4 regions of the Tardiphaga alba genome follow, and region 2 is predicted to be linked to each of the others. Evidence: riboswitches for the same ligand, from Rfam matches in the RefSeq annotation. Region 2 holds a riboswitch; each other region holds the start of a gene.
What was found. A riboswitch is a leader RNA that binds a small molecule or an ion and turns the genes downstream of it on or off. The one in region 2 is predicted to bind cobalamin.
Positions count from the first base shown of each region.

Region 1: another riboswitch for cobalamin. It lies ahead of RPMA_RS21350 (DUF1636 family protein); the one in region 2 lies ahead of RPMA_RS02040 (ABC transporter ATP-binding protein).
Region 3: another riboswitch for cobalamin. It lies ahead of RPMA_RS22815 (ribonucleoside-diphosphate reductase subunit alpha); the one in region 2 lies ahead of RPMA_RS02040 (ABC transporter ATP-binding protein).
Region 4: another riboswitch for cobalamin. It lies ahead of RPMA_RS13915 (TonB-dependent receptor plug domain-containing protein); the one in region 2 lies ahead of RPMA_RS02040 (ABC transporter ATP-binding protein).

Region 1 is NZ_CP036498.1:4,471,371-4,474,669, reverse strand. It holds gene cobS (adenosylcobinamide-GDP ribazoletransferase) at 1-214, opposite strand, end outside; gene cobT (nicotinate-nucleotide--dimethylbenzimidazole phosphoribosyltransferase) at 215-1,267, opposite strand; cobalamin riboswitch at 1,366-1,561, shown strand; gene RPMA_RS21350 (DUF1636 family protein) at 1,654-2,100, shown strand; gene cobU (bifunctional adenosylcobinamide kinase/adenosylcobinamide-phosphate guanylyltransferase) at 2,097-2,627, shown strand; gene cobW (cobalamin biosynthesis protein CobW) at 2,628-3,299, shown strand, end outside.
Region 2 is NZ_CP036498.1:419,771-423,069, forward strand. It holds gene RPMA_RS02035 (ABC transporter permease subunit) at 1-955, opposite strand, end outside; gene RPMA_RS02040 (ABC transporter ATP-binding protein) at 957-1,661, opposite strand; cobalamin riboswitch at 1,806-2,004, opposite strand; gene RPMA_RS02045 (alkaline phosphatase D family protein) at 2,131-3,299, shown strand, end outside.
Region 3 is NZ_CP036498.1:4,765,946-4,769,244, reverse strand. It holds gene RPMA_RS22820 (glycosyltransferase family 87 protein) at 240-1,487, shown strand; cobalamin riboswitch at 1,537-1,748, shown strand; partial or broken gene RPMA_RS22815 (ribonucleoside-diphosphate reductase subunit alpha) at 1,962-3,299, shown strand, end outside.
Region 4 is NZ_CP036498.1:2,920,388-2,923,686, forward strand. It holds gene RPMA_RS13915 (TonB-dependent receptor plug domain-containing protein) at 1-1,617, opposite strand, end outside; cobalamin riboswitch at 1,730-1,937, opposite strand; gene RPMA_RS13920 (nitroreductase) at 2,036-2,710, opposite strand; gene RPMA_RS13925 (NAD(P)H-dependent flavin oxidoreductase) at 2,938-3,299, shown strand, end outside.

The sequences.
Region 1 (3,299 bases), 1.8 Mb from region 2:
CCGTCACCGCCAGAATGGCAGCGATGGTCGGCGACCACACCATGTTTGCAGCGACCAACACGCATGCGGACACCGCGCCGATGCCGATACCCACCAGCGGAAAATACTTCATCGCGCGCGCCAGCCAGTCGGGCGCAGGCGCCTCGTCCGAATGCGGCGTCGGCAGCACCGTCAGGAAACGGATCGCATTCAGCAGATGCGGATCCGGCCTCATCTAGATCTTCCCAGCCAGCACGTCATCGAGGCTGGCGACATCGGTAAGCAATCGCGCTGCGGCGCGCACCAGCGGCACGGCGAGCAGCGCACCGGTGCCTTCGCCGAGCCGCAGGCCGAGATCGAGCAGCGGCTTTGCATCGAGCGCGTTCAATACGAGATCATGCCCGCGTTCGGCCGAGCGATGCGCGAATACGCAGTAGCCGCGGGCCTCCGGGCAAAGTCGGACCGCGAGCAGCGCAGCGACGCTGGAGATGAAGCCATCGATGATCACCGGCCGTCGCTGCGACGCGGCACCGAGGATCGCGCCGGCCATGCCCGCAATTTCGAGCCCGCCGAATTCGATGAGCACATCGAGCGGCGCCGTCGCATCGTTGCGCGCAGCTGCCATTTCGATAGCTATACGCTTGCGGCTCATACCAGCGTCGTCCTGACCTGCGCCGACGCCGATGCAGTCGTCGAGCGATGCGGGCGCGAGGCGATGAGCGAGCAGTGCAGAGGATGCTGTGTTGCCGATGCCCATCTCGCCAAGCGCAATGATATCAGCGCCGGCTTTGATCTCGCCGATGGCGATGCGGATGCCGTGGTTCAGGGCCTCGGTGGCTTGCCCCGCTGTCATTGCCGGCTCGCGCGCGGCATTGGCCGTGCCCATGCGCACCTTTGCATCGCGCAGGCCGGGATGCACCGGCAGTTCAGCCGCGACACCGATATCGATGACACGGACGTCCATGCCATTGGCTTTGGCAAATGCATTGGCGCTGGCGCGACCGGCGAGATAGGTCATCACCATCGCGACGGTGACGGCGGACGGATATTGCGACACGCCTTCGGCCACGAGCCCGTGATCGCCGGCGAACACCAACAATACAGCCTTCTCGCCGCGCGGTTCGCCGGGATGGCGGATCATGCCGAGTTGCACAGCGAGTTCCTCGATTCGCCCGAGCGAGCCCGGCGGCTTCGCCTTGCCGTCGATGGTCGCACGAAGGCTGGCTTCGGTTGCGGGATCGAGGGGCGTGAGGGCCGGCGGCTGGAAGAGGGGGCTGAAAGAGGTCAAATGCGGGTTCCTTTGGCCGTCTGTCTCGCGCATCCATGGCCTTTCGGTCAACAGTGGCTGCGCAGTTCCGGCCGTGGTTGACCCCGGCTGTGGGTGCAGATAGCGTCCGCCGCGATGGTCCTTCCGCGAGGAAGGTGAAAAGGGAAGCCGGTGCGATACCGGCGCTGCCCCCGCAACTGTAAGCGATGAGCCCGAGCCGGTGCCACTGGGAGTTCCCGATAGGGGAGCTGCTGGGAAGGCGGCAGCGGGCGCCGACTCGCGAGCCAGGAGACCTGCCGTCATGAACTGTGCTTTGGAGGCGTCGTCGGGGCGGGGTGCACCGGACGGGAGCGAGTGGATGCCCGCATCCGCGCGACCCAACAAAGCTCGTCTGATTTGAGCCCGTGATGGATCGCAACGCATCGACCTTGCCTGATGACTCCCGTGTCACCGAATTGCCTCGCCCGCTGCCCTCAGCGCCGGTGGTGGTGAGCGTCTGCGTGAATTGCAAGGCGGCTGATGGTGCGGTCGTCGGCCCGGCGATGCTCGATGCGGTGACGGCTGCGCTCGATGAGCGCGATGTCGCTGTCATGGTGCGGCCGGTGCAATGTCTCAGCGTCTGCAAGCGGCCGACCACCGTCGCGGTGACGAGCCAGGATGGCTACACGTTCTTGTTCGGCGATCTCGTGACGGACACCGGCCCGGATGCCGTCGCCTCTTTCGTGCAGTCCTATCAAAAATCCGACTACGGGCTCGTGCCATGGCGTGAGCGCGCCGATGTGTTGCGCAAGGGCATGGTGGCGCGCGTGCCGCCGCTGCGCTGGTCTCCGGAAGACGGCAGGGCGCCGAAATGACGTCGCTCGGCACCACGCTCGTCCTCGGCGGCGCGCGCTCCGGCAAATCGGCTTTCGCCGAACGGCTGATCGGCGAGATGTCGCTCACAAAAGTCTATCTCGCCACGGCGACGGCCGGCGACGATGAGATGCAGGCGCGCATCGCGCAGCATCGCAAGCAGCGCGGCGAAGGCTGGATCACCGTCGAGGAGCCGCTGGCGCTGGTGGACACGCTGACACGCGAATCCACCATCGGCCGCGTCGTCCTCGTCGATTGCCTGACGCTCTGGCTCTCCAATCTGATGATGGCCGAGCGCGATCCCGAAGTCGAGGCGAAGCGTCTGGTGCGCTTTCTCGACGTGTCGCGCTATCCCATCGTCTTCGTGTCCAATGAAGTCGGCCTCGGCCTCGTGCCCGAGACGCCGATCGGCCGCGCCTTTCGTGATGCGCAGGGCCGTCTCAATCAAACCATCGCCGCAGCCGTCAACAATGTCGCTTTCGTCGCTGCCGGCCTTCCGCTTTGGCTCAAGCGTTTTCAGGAGAACTGAATGTCCCGCGTTCCCGTCACCGTCCTCACCGGCTTTCTCGGCGCAGGCAAAACCACGCTGCTGCGTTCGCTGCTGACGCAAGCCGATGGCCGCCGCATCGCTGTGATCGTCAATGAATTCGGCGATGCCGGTTTCGATGGCGGCCTTGTCGAGGAATGTGCGGCAAAGGCTTGCGCGCCCGGCGACATCGTCGAGCTCACCAATGGCTGCATCTGCTGCACCGTGGCCGATGATTTCGTGCCGACCATGGAAAAGCTGCTGTCGCGCGAGCGCCCGCTCGATGCCATCGTGATCGAGACTTCTGGCCTCGCGCTGCCGCAACCGCTGCTGAAGGCGTTTGCGTGGCCCGCCGTGAAGACACGCGCCACTGTCGATGGCGTCGTCACTGTCGTTGATGCGCTGGCGCTGTCCGAAGGCCGGATCACGCTCGATGAGCATGCGCTCGCCGAACAGCGCGCTGCCGATGAAGGCATCGATCACGACGATCCCATCGAGGAAGTGTTCGAGGATCAGCTCGCCTGTGCCGATCTCGTGGTGCTTTCCAAGAGCGATCTCGTCAGCGCCGAACAGCTCGCCGAGATCGAGGCCAAGCTGAAGGCCGAGCTCCGCGCCAATGTCGGTATCGTCCGCTCCAAGGGCGATCTCGCGCCAACGGTGCTGATCGGCCTCAAT
Region 2 (3,299 bases):
TGAGCGCTGCGCCCCATTTGCTGAGCGGCAGAGACGGATCCCATTGCTCCTTGACGCCGAAACTCGATTTCCAGGCCTCGCCTGCGGCTTCGGAGATGTCGTGCGACAAGTGATTGTTGAAATCGAGCCGCGACGGCGTGGGATCGATCACATTGGCAATTTCCGATGCAGTGCGCGGGGCGATCAATGTCGCTGCGACCCAGAAGCCAAGCAAGAGCACGACGGCAGCGCGCGACGAGCGCACCATGGCGGAGACCGCGATGGTGAGGAAGACGAAGAAGCCGAGATAGAGCCCATAGCCCGCAATCAGCCAGAGCATGCGATAGACCACATCGAGCCGCTCGGCGGAGGGCAGGCTGATGGTGGCGACGACCGAGAACACCAGCCAGACCGGAATCACCAGCGCGCAAGCGCAGGCGGCGAGCGCGAGCGCCTTGCCGAGTAGCAATTGCCGCGCGGGCACGCCGATGCTCAGCAATTGCCGCAGCGTGCCGCGTTCGCGCTCGCCGCTGATGGCGCCGAAGCCGATCACGATGATCAGCAGTGGCACCAGTACCTGCACAATCCATGCAGGCGAGAGCTGGCCGAAACGCTGCAGCCCGGTGGCATCCTGCGCCGGCCGGAATTTCAACTCGCTCTGGCGGTGCGCCTGCAGCCAGACGGTGGAGCCGACAAAGGGCTCGATGCCGGGATCGAGCACCGCCAGCGGCGGCTCCGGCTTGAACACATGCATGCCCTGTTCGGCGGCATCATGCGGATGCCGCTCGCCCTGTTGCAGCCAAGCCTGATAATCCAGCGCCTGGCCGGCAGCGCGCTCGTGATTGATCTGCGATTGCCGGATCGATCCCGACGCCAGTGCGACGATGGAGAGCAGGATGATGAGCGCCGCAGCCCACAGCATGCGGCCGTCGCGGATGATCTCGCGCAGATCCTTGAGGGCGATGGTGCGGATCACGTCAGGCTTTCATATGTTCGAGATAGAGGGCCTGCAGATCCGCGTGGCTGACATCGGCGCTGTTCAGTTCCTGCACGAGCTTGCCTCGGCGCATGATGCCGATACGGGTGCCGGTCTGTTTGGCGTGGAAGAGGTCGTGGGTCGTCGTCAGGATGGCCACGCCATTGCGGCTGGCATTGACCAGCAATTCGGAAAACTCGTTGGCGGCGGACGGATCGAGGCCCGATGTCGGCTCGTCCAGCAGCAATGCCTTGGCGTTCTTCGCCAGCGCGATGGCGATGCCGACTTTCTGGCGCATGCCTTTCGAATAGGTGCCGACGCGATCGTCGGCCGCTTGCAGCGGCAGGCCGGCGGCCTGCAGGAGTTCGAGCAGGCGTTCGCGGGGTAATTCCTCACCGATGGCAAGGGTCGCAAAGAAAGCGAGATTCTCGACGCCGGACAGCTGCGGATAGAGATTGACCTGTTCGGGGATGTAAGCGAGCAGCCGCTTGGTCTCAAACGGCTCTGCGGCGACATCGCGCTTGTTAATCAGCAGGCGACCTGCTGTCGGCTGAATGAAATTCAGAAACAGATTGATCAGCGTGGTCTTGCCAGCGCCATTGGCGCCGAGCAGGCAATAGATATCGCCGGGCTGTACGTTGAGCGAGACATCGTCGAGTGCGCATTTGGCACCGAACTGCTTCTTGACGGTGATGGCCTCAAGCATGGGGCGCCGTGCTGAAGCTGGACAGGAAGGAGATCATCCGAAGGACTCGCGATAACGATGCACGTCACCGCAAACCAAACCGTTTTGCCATTCGAAGCGAAGGCAATTCGGCTTCCATCAGGACACCCCGCCCAATGTGCTCGCGTGTGACCACGACTGACGGCAGGTCTCCTGGCTCGCGGGTCAATGCCTTGCGTCGCCTTCCCGGACGGAAATCCAGTGGCATGTGGCGCAGGCTCGCCGCTTACAGTTGCGGGGGCAGCCGCGGAATCGGATCGTCGGAAGAACGAGCCTCACCGCATTCCCTTTTGGTCCGTTAGGAACCGTCGCCGCCACGTTTCTGTGAAATGGCAGAGCGAGTCAATGCCGCGAGTCTGCCATAGTGCGGACGCTGCGGCAGCCTGTCACAGCGTCGTCGCGCGAGATGCTTACAGCCTCTGCGTCACCATCGCGATCCCAGGAGAGCACAATGGCCATCCGCGTGTCCCGTCGCCGCTTTCTCACCACGGCTGCCGCTGGCGCCGGCGTGTTGGCGATGCCCTCGCTCAGCCGTGCGGCGGATCGGCCGGTGGTGTCGCATGGCGTGCAGTCCGGTGATATCGGGCTCGATAGCGGCATGATCTGGTCGCGGGCGGATCGCCCTGCGCAGATGCTGGTGGAAGTGGCGACCACCGATTCCTTCAAGCATGCACGTGCTCTGCCGCCGGTGAATGTGCTGCCGGAGAGTGATTTCACCGCAAAGCTGCTGCTGGAAAATCTGCCTTCGGGGCAGGACATCTTCTACCGCGTGCGCTTCCGCGATCTCGCGCATACGAGCGTGGTCGGCGAGCCCGTCAACGGACGCTTCCGCACCGCGCCGGCGGATCGGCGCGATGTGTCTTTCGTCTGGGGCGGCGACGTCGCCGGGCAGGGCTGGGGCATCAATGCCGATGACGGTGGCATGGTCACCTTCGCCACCATGCGCAAGCACAATCCGGATTTCCTCCTGCATAATGGCGATACGATCTATGCCGACGGGCCGATGGTCGCCGAAGTAAAGCTTCCGGATGGGGCGCTCTGGAAGAACACCACGTTGGTGCCGGAGAAAGCAAAAGTCGCCGAGACGCTCGATGAATTCCGTGCGGCGCATAAATACAATCTGCTCGACGACAATGTGCGCGCCTTCAATGCTGATGTGCCGATCTTCGGCCAGTGGGACGATCACGAGGTCACCAACAATTGGTCGGCCTCGAAGCAATTGCCGGCCGCCTACAAGGAGCGCGATATCGGCGTGCTCGCCGCGCGTGGGGCGCGGGCGTTTCACGAGATGTATCCTGTGCGGATCAATCCGGCCGAACCCGGCCGCGTCTATCGCACCCTGAACTACGGCCCGCATCTCGATGTCTTCATGCTGGACGAGCGCAGCTATCGCAGCCCGAACGGGCCGAACACCCAGACGAGCTACGGCCCTGAGGCGTATTTCATCGGCCCGGAGCAACTGGCCTGGCTGAAGCGCGCTTTGCTGGAATCCCGCGCCACCTGGAAGGTGATCGCCTCCGACATGCCGATCGGCCTGCTGGTCTATGACAACGCAGCCACGAAATCGGGCTCCGAGGCGATTGCTCAGGGCGATGGTCCGGCGCTCGGGCGCGAGCTGGA
Region 3 (3,299 bases), 1.5 Mb from region 2:
CGCAAAACGCGGCCGAAAGGCCGCGTTTTTGTTTGGGCATCAGAACCAGTCGTCGTTGAGAGGTCAGGGAAAGCTTTCGCTTTCCCCTTGGCGAAGCGACGAAGCAATCCAGCTCTTGGCTTTCTGGATTGCTTCGCTGCGCTCGCAATGACGGCGGGAAGGCTGCGCGTTGCGGCTTAAACCTTCCTCAAACTTCCCCCGGCACTGTCGCCTGCATCCTCACCCGTGCCGGGAACCGCATGACGACGCCTTTGAACATGACGTTGCCCCAGCGCGGAGCAATTCCTCCGGCGCTGCTGATCGTCTGCGCCGTTCTCGCGATCCTGCAGATCGCGTCCTTCTTCATGTATTTCGGGCGCGGATGGATCTTTGAACCAAGCGGCCTGGGCGCGCCCACTGACTTCATCAATGTCTATTCCGCCGGCCGCCTCGTGCTCGATGGCCATCCCGCATGGGCCTATGACTGGGACATCCAGAAGACGCTGCAAATCGCGGTGCTCGGCCAGAGCTATCCCGGCAATTTCGCCTGGCACTATCCGCCACCATTCCTGTTCGTCGCGGCCCTGCTTGCGAAATTTCCCTATGCGGTGGCTTTTGTCGGATGGGCCATGGTCAGCGCGGTGCCTTATCTCATGGTCATGCGCGCGATCGTCGGGCGCCCGTTCGGCTTGCTGGCCGCGGCTGCTATCCCTGTCGTCTTCACCAATGTTCTGGTGGGACAGAACGGCTTTCTCACTGCGGCATTGATCGGCGGCACGCTGGTCTTGCTGCCGACGCGGCCGATCCTGGCCGGCATCTGCCTCGGTCTGCTCAGCTACAAGCCGCAATATGGCGTGCTGTTTCCGCTGGTGCTGATCGCTGCCGCGCAATGGCGCGTTTTCATCAGCGCCGGTGTGACCACGGTGTCGCTCGCGGTCGTGTCGTGGCTCGCCTTCGGCACCGAAAGCTGGCAGGCCTTTTTCCACTGGATGCCGATGTTCTCGCAGGCCTTCCTTGTCGAGGGCCGCGCGCCGTTCGGCAAGATGCAGAGCATCTTCGCGCTGGTGCGTTACTTCGATGGCAGCGAGACGCTGGCCTGGGCGCTGCATTGGAGTCTTCTCGCCATCGTTGCTTCGACGCTGGTGTGGCTGTGGCGCAGCCATGCGCGCTACGAGTGGAAGGCGGCAGCATTGGCGATCGGCGCACTGCTCGCGACGCCTTATCTGTTTCTTTATGACGTGATGGTGCTGGCGATTGCAGCCGGCTTCATCCTGCGGGTGGGATTGTCCGAGGGCTTCCTGCGTCACGAGCTGCCGCTGCTGGGTCTCGCCGTCGTCATGCTCATCGCCTACCAGTTTCTCGGCGCTGCACCGACCGGTTTCGGGGCCACGTTGCTGGTCGCGCTGATGGTGGGCATACGGGTCCATCGCGCCCTTGGCGGCAATGCTGGGCGGGCGGGTGCCGTTCTTGGCCAGGCAGTTGTCCACGGTACCAACAGCCCCGCCTGATTTCTTTTCAGGAAACTCACAGCGCGCTTGACACTTCGCCGCGGGTCACACCAAATGTAGATGTCATGGTCCGCCCTGTCGCAAGACTTGGTAGATAATAGGGAAGCCGGTGCGCTCTGATGGAGCTAGGCCGGCGCTGCCCCCGCAACTGTAAGCAGAGAGTTTGTTTCGACCACGTCACTGGGGCCTCACCGCTCCGGGAAGACCGAAACAAACGCTTGATCTGCGAGTCAGGAGACCTGCCGTGACACCAGAAACGTCCATGGGCGGGGTGTCCCAGCGGTCGCTTGCAGGCAATGCCGCGCGTCCGCCCGGCAGTGATGCACGCACCTTCGGCCCCAGCCCCCACAGCTTGATGCATCACACGGGGTCCTGCCGATGCCTTCCACGTCTCACGCTCTCGCCAACGGCCACGATGCCGTGCTTGCCCATCAACCCTCCGAATCGAATGTCGTGCCTGCGCGCGAGCCGTCCATGCAGGTGATCCGTCGCAATGGCACGGTGTCGCCCTTCGATGCCGGCAAGATTTCGGTGGCCATGACCAAGGCTTTCCTCGCCGTCGAAGGCAACACCGCCGCTGCATCTCGCCGCGTTCATGAAGCTGTCGAGCAGCTGACCGGCGAGGTTTTTGCCGCGCTGACGCGGCGGATCGGGGAGGGGCGCACCTTCCACATTGAGGACGTGCAGGATCAGGTCGAACTGGCGCTGATGCGCAGCGAGCACCACAAGGTGGCGCGTGCTTATGTGCTGTATCGCGAGGAGCGTGCCCGTCGTCGTGCCGAGGAAGCCGCCGCGAAGCCAGCCGCTGTTCCGGCCGTGCCTGCGCTACATGTGACGCTCGCCAGTGGCACGCGTGTGCCGCTTGATGCCGCGCGTCTGGCGCTGATCGTCAACGAAGCCTGTGCTGGTCTCGATGGTGTCGATGCAGCGCCGGTGCTGGAGGAGACGAAGCGCAATCTCTATGACGGGATCACGCTGGACGAACTGGCGCTGGCCGGCATCATGGCCGCGCGTACGCTCGTGGAGCAGGAACCGAACTACACCTATGTCAGCGCGCGCCTGCTGCTCGACAAGCTGCGCACCGAAGTTCTGACCTATGTGCATGGCGTGCCAAATTCGGCTTCGCAGGCCGACATGGCTACGCGCTATGCGGAGTATTTCGGCGCTTATGTGAAGACGGGCATCGAAGCCGAACTGCTCGATCCCGAGCTTGCGCGCTTCGATCTCAAGAAGATCGCCGCTGCATTGAAGCCGGAACGCGATCTGCAGTTCCAGTTCCTCGGTCTGCAGACGCTGTATGACCGCTATTTCCTGCATGTCGGGGTAACCGCATCGAGCTGCCGCAGGCCTTCTTCATGCGCGTCGCCATGGGCCTCGCGCTGCGCGAGATCGATCGCGAAGCCCGCGCCATCGAATTCTACAATCTCTTGTCGTCCTTCGATTTCATGGCCTCGACGCCGACGCTGTTCAATGCCGGCACCCAGCGGCCGCAGCTGTCCTCCTGCTTCCTCACCACCGTGGCCGATGATCTCGACGGCATCTTCAAAGCCGTGAAGGATAATGCGCTGCTGGCAAAATATTCCGGCGGCCTCGGCAATGACTGGACCCGCGTGCGCGGGTTGGGCGCGCATATCAAGGGCACCAATGGCGAGAGCCAGGGCGTCGTGCCGTTCCTGAAGGTCGCGAACGACACCGCCATCGCCGTCAACCAGGGCGGTAAGCGCAAGGGCGCGGTCTGCGCCTATCTCGAGACCTGGCACGTGGACATCGAGGAATTCCTCGACCTCCGCAAGAACACCGGCGACGATCGCC
Region 4 (3,299 bases), 2.5 Mb from region 2:
AGTGAAGCTGGTGTTGGAATTGATCAGGTTGGTGATGTCATTGCGGAAATAGGTCGCGCCGAAGCGGACCTGATCGTTGAAGAAGGGCTGTTCGAAGCCGACATCATAACCGGTGCTTTCTTCGGGCTTGAGATTGGGATTGCCCGTCGAGAAAAGCGTCTTCTCTAACAGCTGGCTCAAGCTCGGCGCCTTGAAGCCGGTGCCATAGCTCGCTTTCAGCTTGGTCTCGGTCACCGGCACGATCACGGCGGGGGCCACGCGCCAGGTGGTGTGATTGCCGAACTGGTCATGAGAGTCTTCGCGCACATTGGCGACCACGAAGATGCGATCGGCGAGCTGCGATTGCAGTTCGACGAAGCCGGCCTTGTTGCCGGTCTGTGCAACAAATTCCGCGCTGCTCAGCCGGTCCGTCTGCTGTTCCGCGCCGACGACGATGTTGTTGCCGCGTGTGATCTCCGCCACCGTGTGCCAGTCGAATTTCAGCCGGTCGCCGGTGCTGCTGCTCGGCGTTGCCGATGTGGGCGAACGGTCAAACCGGTTGTTGTTCGAATAGTTGACGCCGAAATAGCTGCGGATGCGACCATCCAGCGCCGTCCACACGGCTTCCTCGCGGGTGGCGAATTGCTGCACGGCGTGCGAGCTCTGGGTGGGATTGGGTGCGCTCGGGAAGTTGAAGTCGTCGCCGGTGAAATAGAGCAGCGCATCGGTGTAGCGCAGCACCGAATTGATGGTCAGGTTCTCGTTCAGATCGACGCCGACTTTGCTGGAAATGGTCTTGTTGTCGTAATTGTTGCCGATCGCCCGCTGACCAGGTGGCAGCGACTGCTGCGGCGTGACGGGGACATCGCCGGCATGAAGATGAGCGACACTGAAGGCGTAGTTCACATTGTCCTTCGAGCCGCTGAGACCGATATTCTGGTTGAAGGTGTTGAACGAGCCGGCCTCGAATGTGCCGGAGACGCGGGCCGGGCCTTCGCCCTTGCGGGTGATGACGGAGATCACGCCGCCGATCGCATCGGAGCCATAGAGGCCACTTTGCGGGCCGCGCAGCACTTCGATTTGCTGAACATTCGCTGTCAGCAGGTTCGCATAGTCGAACGCGCCGTTCGGCGTCGAGGGATCGCCGACATCGATGCCGTCGATCAGCACCTTGGTGTGGTTGGAATTGGTGCCGCGCATGAACACCGAGGTCTGGCCGCCGGGGCCGCCGGTCTGCACCACATTGAGGCCCGGAATGGTGGCGAGCACATCGGGCACCGCGCGATATTGCTGGGTCTCGATGTCCTTCTGCGTGACGACGCTGACCGAGCTTGCGACGCGATCGACGGAGGTCGCGATGCCGGTCGGGCTGATCACCACGGGCGGGAAGGGGTTTGGTGCGGCCGTGACGGTCTCCGCAGGGGGCGCAGGCCGGCGGGCGGCGCGCCGGGTGCGGGTCTGCGCCGGCTGCGCCGTTGCGGCATTCGGCCGGGGCGTGACGATCTCGACGGGAGGCAGAAGGTTCGGCGAGGCGATTTGCTGGGCCTGCGCGGCGCCAGCACCGAGCGACAGCGCAAGGATGCAGGAGCTGAGCAGGAAGCGCCCGTGAGTGGGCGATGGACGGAAGGCGGACGACATGAGTGAAACCTCGGTGGTGACGTCAGTGGCACGTCACAGCGAACGAGGTTCACGTGAGACTCTGGGAGTCTCCGATGAACATATGTCTGTACTCCCCGACCGACATCTTCGCGTGTGACCACGATTGACGGCAGGTCTCCTGGCTCGCGGGTCGTCGCCTCCGCATCGCCTTCCCGGGACCGAGTTTCCCAGTGGCATCTGATGAGAGGCTTTCCGCTTACAGTTGCGGGGGCAGCTATGGCATTGAGGCCCGTCGCAACGCGCCTCGCACCACATTCCCTTTTAATCCCTTGCGGGGGACCGTCGGCTGCACGTTAAGGATGATGGTAGCGGGGTGTCAAGAGAAGCAGAGCGATGCCGGACGGCATCCCTGTTGATCGTGTTTGCCTCGCAACACGCGCTGTCCGCTTTCGCCACATTATGTGAAGCCGACGAACCGCGTCGCTTCCGCCACCGATTTGCGCTCGGACACCACGGCATTGGCAGGGAATGTGTCATCGGGCCAGCCGAGCGCGATGCTCTTCATGATGATCTGGTCGTCGGCGATCCCCGCATGCTCGCGCACCACCGGCGACTGCATGATGCCCTGGCTGTTGATGACGGCGCCGAGCCCGCGCGACCAGGCGGCATTGACGAGGGCGGTGGCCACGGCGCCGCAATCGAACGGCGTATCGTCGCTGCCGTCCAGCACGCGGTCATAAGTCACGATGATGCAAACCGGCGCATCGAACTGGCGGAAGCCGCGCAGCACCCAGTCCTGCCGCATCTCCTTGTCGTCGCGCGCGATCCCCATCGCTGCGAACAGCTGCTTGGCAACACCGACCTGACGGTCGCGATGCGCGCCTGCAAATGGCTGCCCGGTGCGGAATTCGCGCGACTGCGGAATGCCGGCGACCATGCGCTCGGTATTGCCGGCGCGGATCTTGTTCAGGGGCTCGCCGGTGATGACGTAGAAATTCCATGGCTGCGTATTCATCGACGACGGCGCGCGCATCGCCAGATTGATGATTTCCTCGATCAGCTTCTGCGGCACCGGATCAGGCTTGTAACCGCGGATGCTCCGGCGGCCGAGAATGACGTCATCGAACTGCATGGGCGTGAAAGCTCCCCGAAAGGCGTTTTTGATTGGCGGGGATATTCGTGGCTTTCGCGGGCGCGTGCAAGATTGACATCGCAGCGCGGGTGCCATTCCGCGACGTGGACATTCGCTGTGGGGCGAATTTCGCTTCGCTCATGCGCCGCGCGTATTAGGATGCGGTCACGGCTGCGCCGCGCGCGTCGATCGCAATGACAAGATCAACAAGAAAGTCGGAAGTGCTGATGTCAGAGAAATTCAACCAGCTTCGTGCCCGCCTGCGGCTGCCCGTGATGGTGGCGCCGATGCTCCGCATCTCCGTGCCGGCGCTGGTGGCGGCGAGCTGCAGCAGCGGCGTGATCGGTTCGTTTCCCACCGTCAACGCGCGCACACCGGATCAACTCGATCGCTGGCTCCACGAGATCAAGGACGGCATCGCCGCGGCCGGCCGCTACGACGCGCCATACTGCGCCAACATCCTCGCACGCTCGGACCCGGACAAGCTGCAGGAGGATCTGAAAATCCTGACCATGCACAAGGTCGAGATCGTGCTGGTCAGCACCGGCGCGCCGGAAAAATATGTACGGCCGCTGCAGGAGATCGGCTG